3 regions of the Vibrio toranzoniae genome follow, and region 2 is predicted to be linked to each of the others. Evidence: predicted binding sites of a transcription regulator. Region 2 holds the regulator's gene; each other region holds the start of a gene.
What was found. Region 2 encodes CRP, which controls carbon source genes, mostly activating them, when cyclic AMP is high. Its sites were predicted from a motif close to TGTGANNNNNNTCACA; they were not measured.
Positions count from the first base shown of each region.

Region 1: a site for CRP is predicted at 1,654-1,669, ahead of malT (HTH-type transcriptional regulator MalT). Genes of this name have one in related genera too.
Region 3: a site for CRP is predicted at 1,852-1,867, ahead of OCU50_RS11285 (NupC/NupG family nucleoside CNT transporter). Genes of this name have one in related genera too.

Region 1 is NZ_AP025515.1:1,054,874-1,059,106, reverse strand. Features, by position in the region: gene OCU50_RS19090 (glycogen/starch/alpha-glucan phosphorylase) at 1-1,292, opposite strand, end outside; gene malT (HTH-type transcriptional regulator MalT) at 1,861-4,233, shown strand, end outside.
Region 2 is NZ_AP025514.1:2,850,166-2,854,398, reverse strand. Features, by position in the region: gene astD (succinylglutamate-semialdehyde dehydrogenase) at 1-1,066, shown strand, start outside; gene OCU50_RS13010 (DUF1338 domain-containing protein) at 1,279-2,070, shown strand; gene crp (cAMP-activated global transcriptional regulator CRP) at 2,255-2,887, opposite strand; gene OCU50_RS13000 (phosphoribulokinase) at 3,128-3,997, opposite strand; gene OCU50_RS12995 (YheU family protein) at 4,075-4,233, opposite strand, start outside.
Region 3 is NZ_AP025514.1:2,512,309-2,516,541, reverse strand. Features, by position in the region: gene prfC (peptide chain release factor 3) at 1-753, shown strand, start outside; gene OCU50_RS11295 (DUF5363 family protein) at 859-1,014, shown strand; gene OCU50_RS11290 (TatD family hydrolase) at 995-1,807, shown strand; gene OCU50_RS11285 (NupC/NupG family nucleoside CNT transporter) at 2,012-3,274, shown strand; gene deoC (deoxyribose-phosphate aldolase) at 3,797-4,233, shown strand, end outside.

The sequences.
Region 1 (4,233 bases), on a different replicon from region 2:
ATTACACATAGGTTTGCCATGCGAACCATGCGGTGGAAACCTTCTTGGATGATAGAAAGCTTCGCTTGCTTCTCACCGTCACCAGGCCACATCTTGCGAACTTCTTGCATGAAGCGGTGGTTGATTTCAAAGATGATTTCCATGTGACGAGGAAGAAGACGATTGATCAAAGATTCAGACCAAGTCTCTAACGCTTCTGGAAGTAGTGTGTGGTTCGTGTAAGCGAACGTGTGAGCACTGATTTCCCATGCTTGATCCCAAGTTAAACCTTTCTCATCAATCAGGATGCGCATTAGCTCAGGAATCGCGATTGTTGGATGCGTATCGTTAAGCTGAATCGTTTCTTGCTTAGGCAGATCTTCTAAAGAGAAACCTGCTGCTTCGTGGCGGCGTAGAATATCGCGAACCGATGCTGCTGAGTGGAAGTACTGCTGCATTAGACGCAGTGTCTTACCTTTCTCGTGGTTGTCGTTAGGGTAAAGAACCTTAGTGATGTTACCTGCATCGATTAGCGAGTGTTGCGCTTCGAAGTAATCACCGTTGTTAAAGCTTGCTAGTGAGAATGGTGCAATTGCCTGACATTCCCAAAGACGCAGCGGGTAAACCGTGTTTGACTCGTAACCTACGATCGGTAGATCCCAAGGCATTGCTTTTACTTCCATACCTGGAACCCAAGTACGTACTTCTTTGCCATCAACGAACTCAACTTCTACGTGACCGTAAAAACCAATGTGTTGGGCTAGTTCTGGACGAGCCACTTCCCAAGGGTAACCTTCAACACCACGCCACGCGTCTGGTGCTTCTTGTTGGCGACCATTTTGGAAAGACTGTTTGAATAGACCGTATTCATAGTGAAGACCGTAGCCTACTGTTGGGTATTCTTGAGCGGCACAAGAATCCATGAAACAAGCAGCTAGTCGACCAAGACCACCATTACCTAGGGATGGGTCGCGTTCTTCTTCTAGAAGGTCAGTTAAGTTTTGACCTAGCTCTTCCATCGCATGAGTAATCTGTTCATATAAACCCATGCTGATTAAATTGTTGCCTGTCAGACGACCAATCAAAAACTCTAATGAAAGGTAGTTAACGCTCTTTGCGTTCTTAATTTTTTCGTCATTTTCAGTTGCTAGCAGGTCAAAGGTTGTTAATTCTGCTAACGCGCGGCCCATTGCTAGGTACCATGCACGGCTATCTGCGTTTTCAATTGTAGTTGCGTAGGTCGCAGACAAATGCTTCTTAACGCTCTCTTGGAACGACACTTTATCGAAAGTTTTTTGCTGAGTTGGTTTCATTTCAGAAATCTCGCTTTTAATAGTTCTAATTCATCTATGACATATCGTGCATGGTCACCATAAACTAAACATCCTCCCGTCCTTACAACTAACTAGGAGTAGATTAGAGGGCGTAGGGGGCGTACCGAGATTTGGTTAGTGATCTAACTCTCATGTTCTGAGTTAGAACAAAATCTTGGAGTGACCAAGATCACAAGCTCCCGTTGGATAACTTAACTTCAATTGATGTAACTTTTATTTAGGTCTCTTAAAGCCATTGCTAAATCTGATATTCAGATCACGAAAATTTTTTTAGCCTCTCATCTTTTACACAGAAACCGGTGTAAAAGAAGAAGAAGTCACATTCACAAACCACACCTAAAGTGACATAAATCACAAATAAAGGGCGTAGAGCATCAAAAACATGCAGGAGTGCAAGGTTTCTGTGGAGGATCATAGTCGGTATCGTTTCGCTTCACGTACCATAAACGAAGACTTAAGTAATTAGGCTAATGTCATTGGACAGCACTCAACAATAGATTGGGATAATCCAGAACATAAGCCCACGAAATAGGTGAAAAACTTCGATATGTGGATCCCTTCAAAACTGACCCGTCCTGGCCGCTTACACAATGCGATTCTACGACCTAGGGTTCTCGATCTGCTTCAGAACGCAGATTGTTACAAGTTGGTGCTATTTCGCTCCCCAGCAGGGTATGGCAAAACCACAATGGCCGCGCAATGGCTAGTAGATAAGCCTAATGTGGGTTGGTACAGCATTGATGATAGTGACAACGATCCATTTCGCTTTATTAACTATCTACTGCAATCACTCAATAAAGCGACTCAAAATATCTGTCCTAATGCCCAAAAGCTGGCAGAGAAAAGACAGTTTTCATCGCTGCATTCATTATTAAGTGAAGTTTTCGCAGAAATGTCTGAGTTCCATCATGAATGTTTCCTTGTGTTGGACGACTACCACTTGGTCAACAATGATGACATTCATGAAGCAATGCGCTTTTTCCTCAAACATATGCCCGACAACCTGACGCTCGTTGTAACCAGCCGAGGAACACCACCACTCGGTACCGCCAACCTTCGCGTACGTGACTTAATGATAGAGCTAGGTAACGATTCACTGGCTTTTGATACTGAAGAGACCACGCGCTTTTTCAACCAACGCGTAGCCGATGGCATTGATGACATCACAGCAGATAGCATTTGTACTTATGTAGAGGGCTGGCCTTCTGCCTTGCAACTTATTGCGCTGCAAGCCCAACATCAAAAACGCACTCTAGCGCAATCAGCGGAGTCGTTCTCGCACTTTAACCATGCTCACCTTTGGGACTATTTGGTGGAAGAAGTGTTCGACTTGTTAGACAAAGAAACTCGACAGTTCTTAATGCAGTGCTCTGTGCTTGATCACTTCAACGACGAGCTAGTATGTGCACTCACTCAACGTGAAGACGCACTCGGTATGATCGAGTCACTCAATCGATTTGGCCTGTTCATCTACCCTCTTGAAGGTGAGAAAAACTGGTACCGCTTCCATAACCTTTTTGGTGAATTTCTCGCCCATGAACGCCAAGCTCGAATTCCGCAACAAGAAGCGGAATTGCATCGAAGTGCAGCTAAAGCTTGGATCAAACAGAAAACGCCTCATCAAGCTCTTCGACATGCACAGCGTGCTGACGACCCACAATTGATTGTTCAGATCTTGAGTGATCACGGATGGCAGATGTTCAACCAAGGTGAGCTCTCTTCATTAGAGATGGCGATCAAGCAACTGACACCTGACCAACTTTACAGTGAACCTAAACTGTCAATGTTGCGCGCATGGCTGGCACAAAGTCAGCATCGATATGATCAAGTAGGCACCTTGCTGGAAGAAGCCGAAGCGCAATATCAAGCTCGAAATATTGAGCTTGATACTCAACAACAAGGGCAGTACAACTCCCTGCGTGCGCAAGTAGCCATCAACAGTAATGAACCGGAAAAAGCGCTAGAATTAGCCGAACTTTCATTAAGTCAACTAAATACAACGGTATACCGTAGCCGTATAGTAGCGACCTCTGTTGTTGGTGAAGTGAACCATGTTATGGGCAACCTTAGTCGTGCTCTACCGATGATGCAACAAACAGAAAAACTCGCACGCCAGTATCAAGTTTACCATCAGGCGCTGTGGGCCATTCTGCAACAGAGCGAAATATTAATTGCTCAAGGTTATGTTCAGGCTGCATTTGAGTTGCAAGACAGTGCATTTAAATTGATTGAAGAACACCAACTGCAATACGTGCCACTGCATGAATTTTTACTGCGAGTTAGAGCTCAGATTTTTTGGTGTTGGAATCGATTAGATGAAGCGGAAGAGTGTTGTTATAAGGGCTTAGATATTCTTGGCCATCACGCACCAAGTAAGCACTTACATAGCTACTCCATGCTGGCTCGAATCTCATTGAGTCGGGGAGAAATTGATAAAGCGTCTAAGTTTATTGACCAGATTCAGCACTTGTTGCGCCAATCAACTTACCACGTAGATTGGACGGCGAACGCTTCACTGTCTCTGATCTTGTTCTGGCAAGTAAAAGGCAATAAAGACGCCATCCGTGACTGGTTGAGCGTTGCTGTTCGCCCTGAATCAGCAAGCAACCACTTTTGTCAACTTCAATGGCGAAACATCGTGCGTGCTCATATCATCCTTGAGCAGTATGAAAAAGCGGAACAAGCGCTAACCTTCTTGAAAAGCGAAGCCCAACGTTCACACCTGATTACGGACACCAACAGAAATTTGATCGTCGAAGCCGTGTTACGCACACAGCTCAACGATGAAGACAGTGCTCGTGTGCTACTAGAAGAAGCCCTACACATGACCAACCAAACCGGTATGGTCGGTAACTTCTTAGTCGATGGTGGCACTATCGGGCATATCTTGGACAAGCTGAGTAACAAACCTGGCTTGGGT
Region 2 (4,233 bases):
TCACCGTCCACTGGGCGTGATGGCGGTATTTGGTCCTTATAACTTCCCAGGACACCTACCTAACGGTCATATTGTTCCTGCACTGCTATCGGGAAATACCGTGGTATTTAAGCCTTCAGAGCAGACACCTTGGACAGGTGAGTTCGCAATGAAGCTATGGCAAGAAGCGGGTCTTCCTGCTGGCGTAATCAACCTAGTGCAAGGCGCTAAAGAGACAGGTATCGCACTGGCCGATGCTAAAGGTCTTGATGGCGTGTTATTTACGGGTAGTGCGAATACGGGCCATATCCTGCACCGTCAATTCGCGGGTCAACCGGGCAAGATGCTAGCGTTAGAAATGGGCGGCAATAACCCTATGGTGATCAGCGACCAATACGGTGATGCGGACGCAACGGTATACACCATTATCCAATCGGCGTTCATCAGTGCAGGTCAACGTTGTACATGTGCTCGTCGTCTATATGTTCCTATTGGCGAGAAGGGTGACCTACTGATCGATAAGCTTGTTGCAGCAACTCAAAAGATTCGTGTTGATCAGCCTTTCGCTGAGCCAGCACCATTCATGGGCCCACAGATCTCTGAAACAGCAGCTAAGTTTATTTTAGACGCGCAAGCGAATCTGCAATCGCTAGGCGGTGTCAGCCTCGTGGAAGCAAAAGCGGGTCAAGCGGCGTTTGTTTCTCCGGGGATTATCGATGCAACCAACATTGCTGAACTGCCGGATGAAGAGTACTTCGGTCCATTGCTACAAGTGGTCCGTTACCAATCACTAGAGCAAGCGGTTGAGTTAGCTAACGACACACGCTTTGGTTTATCTGCTGGTTTAGTATCAACAGATGATTCTGAATGGGAATACTTCGTTGACCATATTCGAGCGGGTATTGTGAACCGTAACCGTCAGTTAACAGGCGCCAGTGGTGATGCACCATTTGGTGGTCCGGGTGCTTCAGGTAACTTACGCCCTAGTGCTTACTATGCGGCTGACTACTGTGCTTATCCTATGGCTTCAATGGAAGGTGGTGAAACTCAACTTCCAGCAACGTTTAGCCCGGGTATTGAGCTGTAATTTAGGCTAATGAGTACTAAGCTCATTCGTTAAATTGGAAATAGGGAAGTGGTGTTATCGCTTCCTTTTCCATCACGTCCGACACCTAGATTGGGCGGTAGATAATAATAGAACAAGTATGTCACAGGCTGATGGCTGCTGACTTTGGGTCTCAGCCACTCCCTTTCTAATCCAAATTACTAGCTTGCTAGAACCTCTGACAAGGAGTCACCATGACGCCCGATCTACTCTTTAAATCACTATGGGATGATTACATTCACAGGCTGTGCCCATCGGCTGAGAAAGTACACCAGTTGCTAAAAGAAGACGAAGCGCTGATTAATGATCATATTGCACTGCGTACTTTCAATGTAGCTCCGCTGGGAATTGAAACGCTGGCTAAGCCTTTCCTTGAGTTAGGTTATAAAGCGTGTGGCGATTACCTGTTTGAGAGCAAGAAGCTAGTCGCTAAGCATTACGAGCATCCAGATCCAAAGCAGCCGAAAGTGTTCATTAGTGAGTTGAAGGTAGAAGAGTGCTCAAGTGAGTTGCAACAGATCGTTGCTAAGTTGGTTGAGCAAGTTGACGCAAGTCAGCTTCAAGGTCATGAATTCTTGTTTGGTGGTCGTCTCTGGGATTTGAGCTTCGCTGATTTCCAAGTGCTAGCAAAAGAGAGTGAATACGCGTCTTGGCTAGCGGCTCATGGTTACGGTGCCAACCACTTTACGGTGAGTGTGAACCAGTTAAATAAGTTCGATGAAGTGCAGGTTGTGAATGACTATCTGAATGAGTCGGGATTCACGATCAATGCATCTGGAGGTGAGGTGAAAGGCTCTCCAGAGGTCTTATTAGAGCAATCATCAACAATGGCAGACAAAGTCCCAGTTTCATTTGTGGAAGGCAATGAGATGATTCCTGGTGGCTTCTATGAGTTTGCTAAGCGCTATGCGATGGCGAATGGTGAGCTTTATACCGGGTTTGTTGCAGCATCGGCTGACAAGATTTTTGAAAGCACCAACGGTTAAAGAAAGATTCGAGCACAGGCTTTGCCCTAGGGATGCGGGTGCGCTTCGCTTCGAGATAGTTTGCGTTTGGAAGTTGTAAGTGTTCCATTCGCATCTCGCATCTGCTCTTTAGATCTTTAGATAACAAAAAAGCCACCAAATTTTCATTTGGTGGCTTTCAAATTTTTGGCTCAGTTAATCGAGATTAACGAGTGCCGTATACCACGATAGTTTTACCGTGTGCAGAAATTAGGTTCTGCTCTTCTAGCATCTTTAAGATACGACCTACTGTCTCACGAGAACAACCAACGATCTGGCCAATTTCTTGACGAGTGATCTTGATTTGCATGCCGTCAGGGTGAGTCATTGCATCGGGTTGTTTCGCTAGGTTTAGTAGCGTTTGAGCGATACGACCGGTTACGTCAAGGAACGCTAAGTCACCAACCTTTTGGCTAGTTACTTGTAGGCGGCTTGCCATTTGCGCTGAAAGACGCATCAGGATGTCTGGGTTCACTTGGATAAGTTGGCGGAATTTCTTGAAAGAAATCTCAGCGACTTCACAAGGAGATTTTGCTCGAACCCACGCAGTACGCTCTTGGTCTTCTTCGAATAAGCCAAGCTCACCGATGAAGTCGCCTTGGTTTAGGTAAGAAAGAATCATCTCCTTACCTTCTTCGTCTTTGATAAGAACTGCCACAGAACCTTTCACAATGTAGTACAAGGTTTCTGCCTTTTCACCAGCATGAATCAAAGTACTTTTTGAAGGGTACTTATGAATATGACAGTGTGAAAGGAACCACTCTAATGTTGGATCGGTTTGGGGTTTACCTAGAACCATAATATCTTACTTCCTCTGCAGGGTATGCTTGCTGCTTTCCGTATTTTAGCTAAGCCTGGATTGACTCGTTAGGATAAGAGCACTTGTTGAGTGCTGCAAGCTATCTTGTGTTTCGTTTAAGAATAGTATCCTTTTTCAGGTACTATTTCTTGATTTTAATCGTGACCAAGCTACGATTTTTTACGCAAAATTGTGCACATGATCACGGTATGAAAAGTAATCAATAGGAATGTCGTACCGTTAACCTATTTTGCCGGTTTCGATGAGTTGCTGCAGGATTGGCCTTACAATGAGCTCCATAGCAAAACTCATTTTTCCTCCTGGCACCACAAGCGTGTTGTGGCGAGACATAAATGAGCCATCAATCATAGCCAAAAGGTAGGGGAAATCGACGTTTTTGATGCCACGTAATCGTATAACTACGAAGCTCTCGTCTAAACTAGGGATCCCTTTGGCGTTGAGTGGGTTGGATGTATCTACGGTTGGCACTCGTTGAAAATTGATATGAGTACGCGAAAATTGAGGAGTTATGTAGTTAAGATAATCATCCATTGAACGAACAATTGAGTCCATTACTGCTTCGCGTGAGTGCCCGCGATCGCGTGTGTCACGAACGAATTTTTGTATCCATTCAAGGTTTACGATTGGCACCATGCCAATTAGCAGGTCGACATGTTTAGAGACGTTGATGTCTCCGTCTACTACACCGCCGTGTAGGCCTTCGTAGAACATCACATTTGAATTTTCAGGGATCTCTTGCCATGGCGTAAAGGTACCTGGCATTTGATTGTAAGGCACGGCTTCATCGAAGGTGTGCAGATAACTCCGTACTTTACCGGTGCCTTCATTACCGTATTGATGGAAGAATTCTTCTAATGCGCCAAAATCGTTAGCCTGTGGACCAAAGTAGCTGATGTGTTTACCTTGCGCGCGTGCCTTGCGGATTTCGACATCCATTTCTGGTCGAGTAAAGCGATGGAAGCTATCCCCTTCAACCCAAGCGGCCTTCACGTCCATCATATTGAACATTTTACGGAAGGCTTCTGAGGTAGTGGTGGTGCCGGCTCCAGATGAACCCGTCACCGCAATAATTGGATGTTTAGCGGACATGACAACCCTTGTCGTTTGAGTAACATACTTGTTAGCAATCGATTTTTACTATAACACGGCTCCTTTCTAAGCGCAGCCTAGAAGCGTTTTATGACTTGGATATCAACGGTTTCATGTAGCTCAGAAAACACGATGCTGACCTCTCCCGAGGCTAATTGATGTTTCACTTGGTCAATCTTGTTCTGTAATGAAACCTCTACGTCGCCGTAGTCTGTACCTTCACGTAGTACGAACTC
Region 3 (4,233 bases), 340 kb from region 2:
CAAACTCGTAAAGCGAACGAGCGTGATGTTGTTGCGACAGAAGAGAAGTTTTCTGGTTTCGTATTTAAGATCCAAGCAAACATGGATCCTAAACACCGTGACCGTATCGCATTTATGCGTATCGTATCGGGTACTTACAACCAAGGTATGAAGATGAACCATGTTCGTACTGGCAAGAATGTAAGTATCTCTGATGCGGTAACCTTCATGGCGGGAGACCGTGCGCGAGCTGAGAAAGCGTATGCTGGAGACATTATCGGCCTACATAACCACGGCACAATCCAGATTGGTGACACCTTTACGCAAGGTGAAAGCCTAAAGTTCGCTGGTATTCCAAACTTTGCGCCAGAACTATTTCGTCGTATTCGTCTACGTGACCCACTGAAGCAGAAGCAGCTTCTAAAAGGCCTAGTTCAGCTTTCAGAAGAGGGCGCAGTACAAGTATTCCGTCCTATGCAGAACAACGACCTGATCGTTGGTGCGGTTGGTGTCCTTCAGTTTGACGTAGTTGTAGCGCGCTTGAAAGCGGAATACAACGTAGAAGCTATCTATGAGGGCATTAACGTTGCAACCGCTCGTTGGGTTGAGTGTGACGACGATAAGAAACTGGAAGAATTCAAGCGTAAGAACCAATCTAACCTAGCGTTAGATGGTGGTGATAACCTATCTTACATTGCACCAACGATGGTGAACTTGAACCTAGCTTCTGAACGTTTCCCTGACGTTCAATTCCGAGCGACGCGCGAACACTAATTTCTCCGCGATCTATTCGAGTTAAACAAAAACGTCTATTGTTCTGCAGTAGGCGTTTTTTAATGCGTTTTATTTAAGGTTTAAAGGCTGAGGTTAGAGGCAGTTATGTTGGGTTGGATAAAAGTTTGGATTAAGAAATACGATAAGTGGTGCGAGGAGCTTGGCTTAACGTCAGAGAATAAGCGCAGCTGTGTGGCCTATCGCCGTGACCCTCAAGGACAACATGCAGAGAGTAGGAAAGATGACAAAGGAATTAAGTAGTTTTCCGTTGTTTGACACTCATTGCCATGCGGACTTTGATACCTTTAAGCAAGGTATTGCACTTGATAAAGGTATTGACGGTTACGTCAAAGAAGCGAAACAAGCACATGTCGAGAAGCTACTCATTCCTTCTATTGGCCAGAGTAACTGGAGGGAGCTTGATAAAATTGCTCAAGCTCATCCTAATGTTTATTACGCTTTAGGTTTCCATCCTTACTTCTTGGACCAAGCTGATGACAATCAGTTTTCAGAGCTTCGCCAGTTGCTTTCTTTAAGGTCAAATCAATGTGTTGCGATAGGAGAGTGCGGACTCGACTTTTTTGTGGATGTTGATCGAGAGAAACAAGAGCGCTTTTTCATTCAGCAAATTGAGCTTGCTAAGGAGTTCGAGTTGCCTTTAATTATCCACGAGAGAAAGTCTTACAACCGATTAATTGAACTATTGAAGCAACAAAGGTTCACTTTAGGTGGGGTAATTCATGGTTTTTCTGGGAGTGAGCAGCAAGCTTTGGCGTGGATTAAGCTCGGTTTCTATATTGGTGTTGGTGGAACGATTACTTACCCAAGAGCACAAAAAACGCGCACAACCATCGCAAAACTGCCTCTAGAATATTTGGTGTTGGAAACCGATGCTCCGGACATGCCAACGTATGGTAATCAAGGAGGTGTTAATCATTCCAAACAGTTAGTTACGATATCAAATGCGCTTTTTTTGATCAGAAAAGAATCAAAGCAATCGATTGCAGTGCAAGTTTGGAAAAATAGCCATCTTGCATTCGGTATACGTGAATAAAATCGAAGGTTTTTGTTTATCGTTTGCGCGAATTACACTTATATCGTGATTGGTCTCACATTTGTGTGTGAATGGTACATAAATCTTATACGAAAGTGTGAGGGCGGCATTACTTTATTAGTGGTCGCATGAGTATAATTGCCTCCGCTTTATAGCCCCATTTTGTAACACGCCAATAAATAACTAATAAGGAAGTCATAAACTATGAGCCTGTTTATGAGCCTCGTCGGAATGGTTGCACTGATTGCAATCGCAGTACTACTATCTGACAACCGCAAAGCTATTAATCTAAGAACCGTGGGTGGCGCTTTCGCTATCCAATTCGCACTTGGTGCATTCGTACTTTACATCCCTTGGGGTCGTGATCTACTTGCAGGTTTCTCTGCTGGTGTAGCAAACGTGATCGACTATGGTAAAGACGGTACTGGTTTCCTATTCGGCAGCCTAGTTAACTTCTCAGTTGACGGTATCGGTTTCATCTTTGCTTTCCAAGTTCTACCGACTCTGATTTTCTTCTCTGCACTTATCTCTGTACTTTACTACATTGGTATAATGCAAGTTGTAATCAAAGTGCTTGGTGGTGGTCTTCAGAAAGCTCTAGGTACTTCTCGCGCCGAGTCTATGTCTGCAGCAGCAAACATCTTCGTTGGTCAAACTGAAGCACCTTTAGTTGTTCGTCCATTTGTTCCTAAAATGACTAACTCTGAACTATTCGCAGTAATGTGTGGTGGTTTGGCTTCTGTAGCTGGTGGTGTACTAGCAGGTTACGCATCTATGGGTGTACCTCTAGAGTACCTTGTTGCAGCGTCATTTATGGCAGCACCTGGTGGTCTACTATTCGCTAAAATCATCAAGCCAGAAACAGACACACCAGACGATACCATCGCTGATGATATTGACGGTGGTGATGACAAACCTGCGAATGTTATCGACGCAGCAGCAGGTGGTGCATCAGTTGGCCTACAACTAGCACTTAACGTTGGTGCTATGCTACTAGCATTCATCGGTCTGATTGCTCTAATCAACGGTATGCTAGGTGGCATCGGTGGTTGGTTCGGTATGGAAAATCTAACCCTAGAACTTCTTCTAGGTTGGATCTTTGCACCGCTAGCATTCATCATCGGTGTTCCATGGGAAGAAGCAACCATCGCTGGTTCTTTCATTGGTCAGAAAACGGTTGTTAACGAATTCGTTGCATACCTAAACTTCGTACCATACGTTGGTGAGAACGCGCAAGTTGTTGCAGCAACTGGTCAAGTGATGTCTGAGAAGACTCAAGCTATCATCGCATTCGCACTATGTGGTTTCGCAAACCTTTCTTCAATTGCGATTCTTCTAGGTGGTCTAGGTGGTATTGCACCAAGCCGTCGCCACGACATCGCACGTATGGGTGTTAAAGCGGTAATTGCTGGTACTCTATCTAACCTGATGGCAGCAACAATTGCTGGCTTCTTCCTGTCTTTCTAATTAGTTAGAAATCGATATATAGACGCCATCATAATATCGCCCCGTAGCAAGAAATTGCTGCGGGGCTTTTTTGTTTTTAGGCCTAGTAATTTTGAGTACTAGCATGAGTGAATGCTTGGTGTCGAAAATGGGTCTAGAATGTTTTTTTGAGATACAAACCGTTTGCGTTCTAAGGAGCACTACAATTTATTGATGGATACCTATAGTGTATAAGCTTAAGGGATAGGATGTCTCTTGTTGGCAAGAAAGTAACCGCGGGATCGATTCTAGCGTTATTCTTTTGGGATTTAGCCAAACTTAGCGATACGCTATAGATGTTAGACACAACATGACTGATTTGTTGTGCCATAGACCAAACTGGTACTGTGCGGTGACAAGGATTGCAATTGATAACGAAAGTTATCAAGTCTTCAGGGAACCAAGTCCGTTCATTTTTGGCTACTGAGCATGACTAAAATATCCATCTATACTGGGTGGATGGCAAAGTAGTTAACTATTTGAATATATTGATCGGAGATAGAAATGAGCGATTTAAAAGCAGCAGCTCTACGTGCACTTAAACTTATGGACCTAACAACGTTGAATGATGACGATACTACTGAGAAAGTAGTGGCGCTTTGTCATGATGCGAAGACTGCGGTAGGCAACACAGCTGCAATCTGTATTTACCCTCGCTTTATCCCAGCCGCTAAGAAAGCGTTGCGTGAGCAAGGTACTCCAGAAGTACGCATTGCGACTGTAACTAACTTCCCTCATGGTAATGACGACATCGAAATTGCTGTTGCAGAAACAAAAGCAGCGGTAGCGTACGGCGCAGACGAAGTTGACGTAGTATTCCCATACCGTGCTCTTATTGCTGGCAACGAAGAAGTTGGCTTTGAGCTAGTTAAGCAATGTAAAGCCGCTTGTGGTGACATCACGCTTAAAGTGATCATCGAAACTGGTGAGCTGAAAGAAGA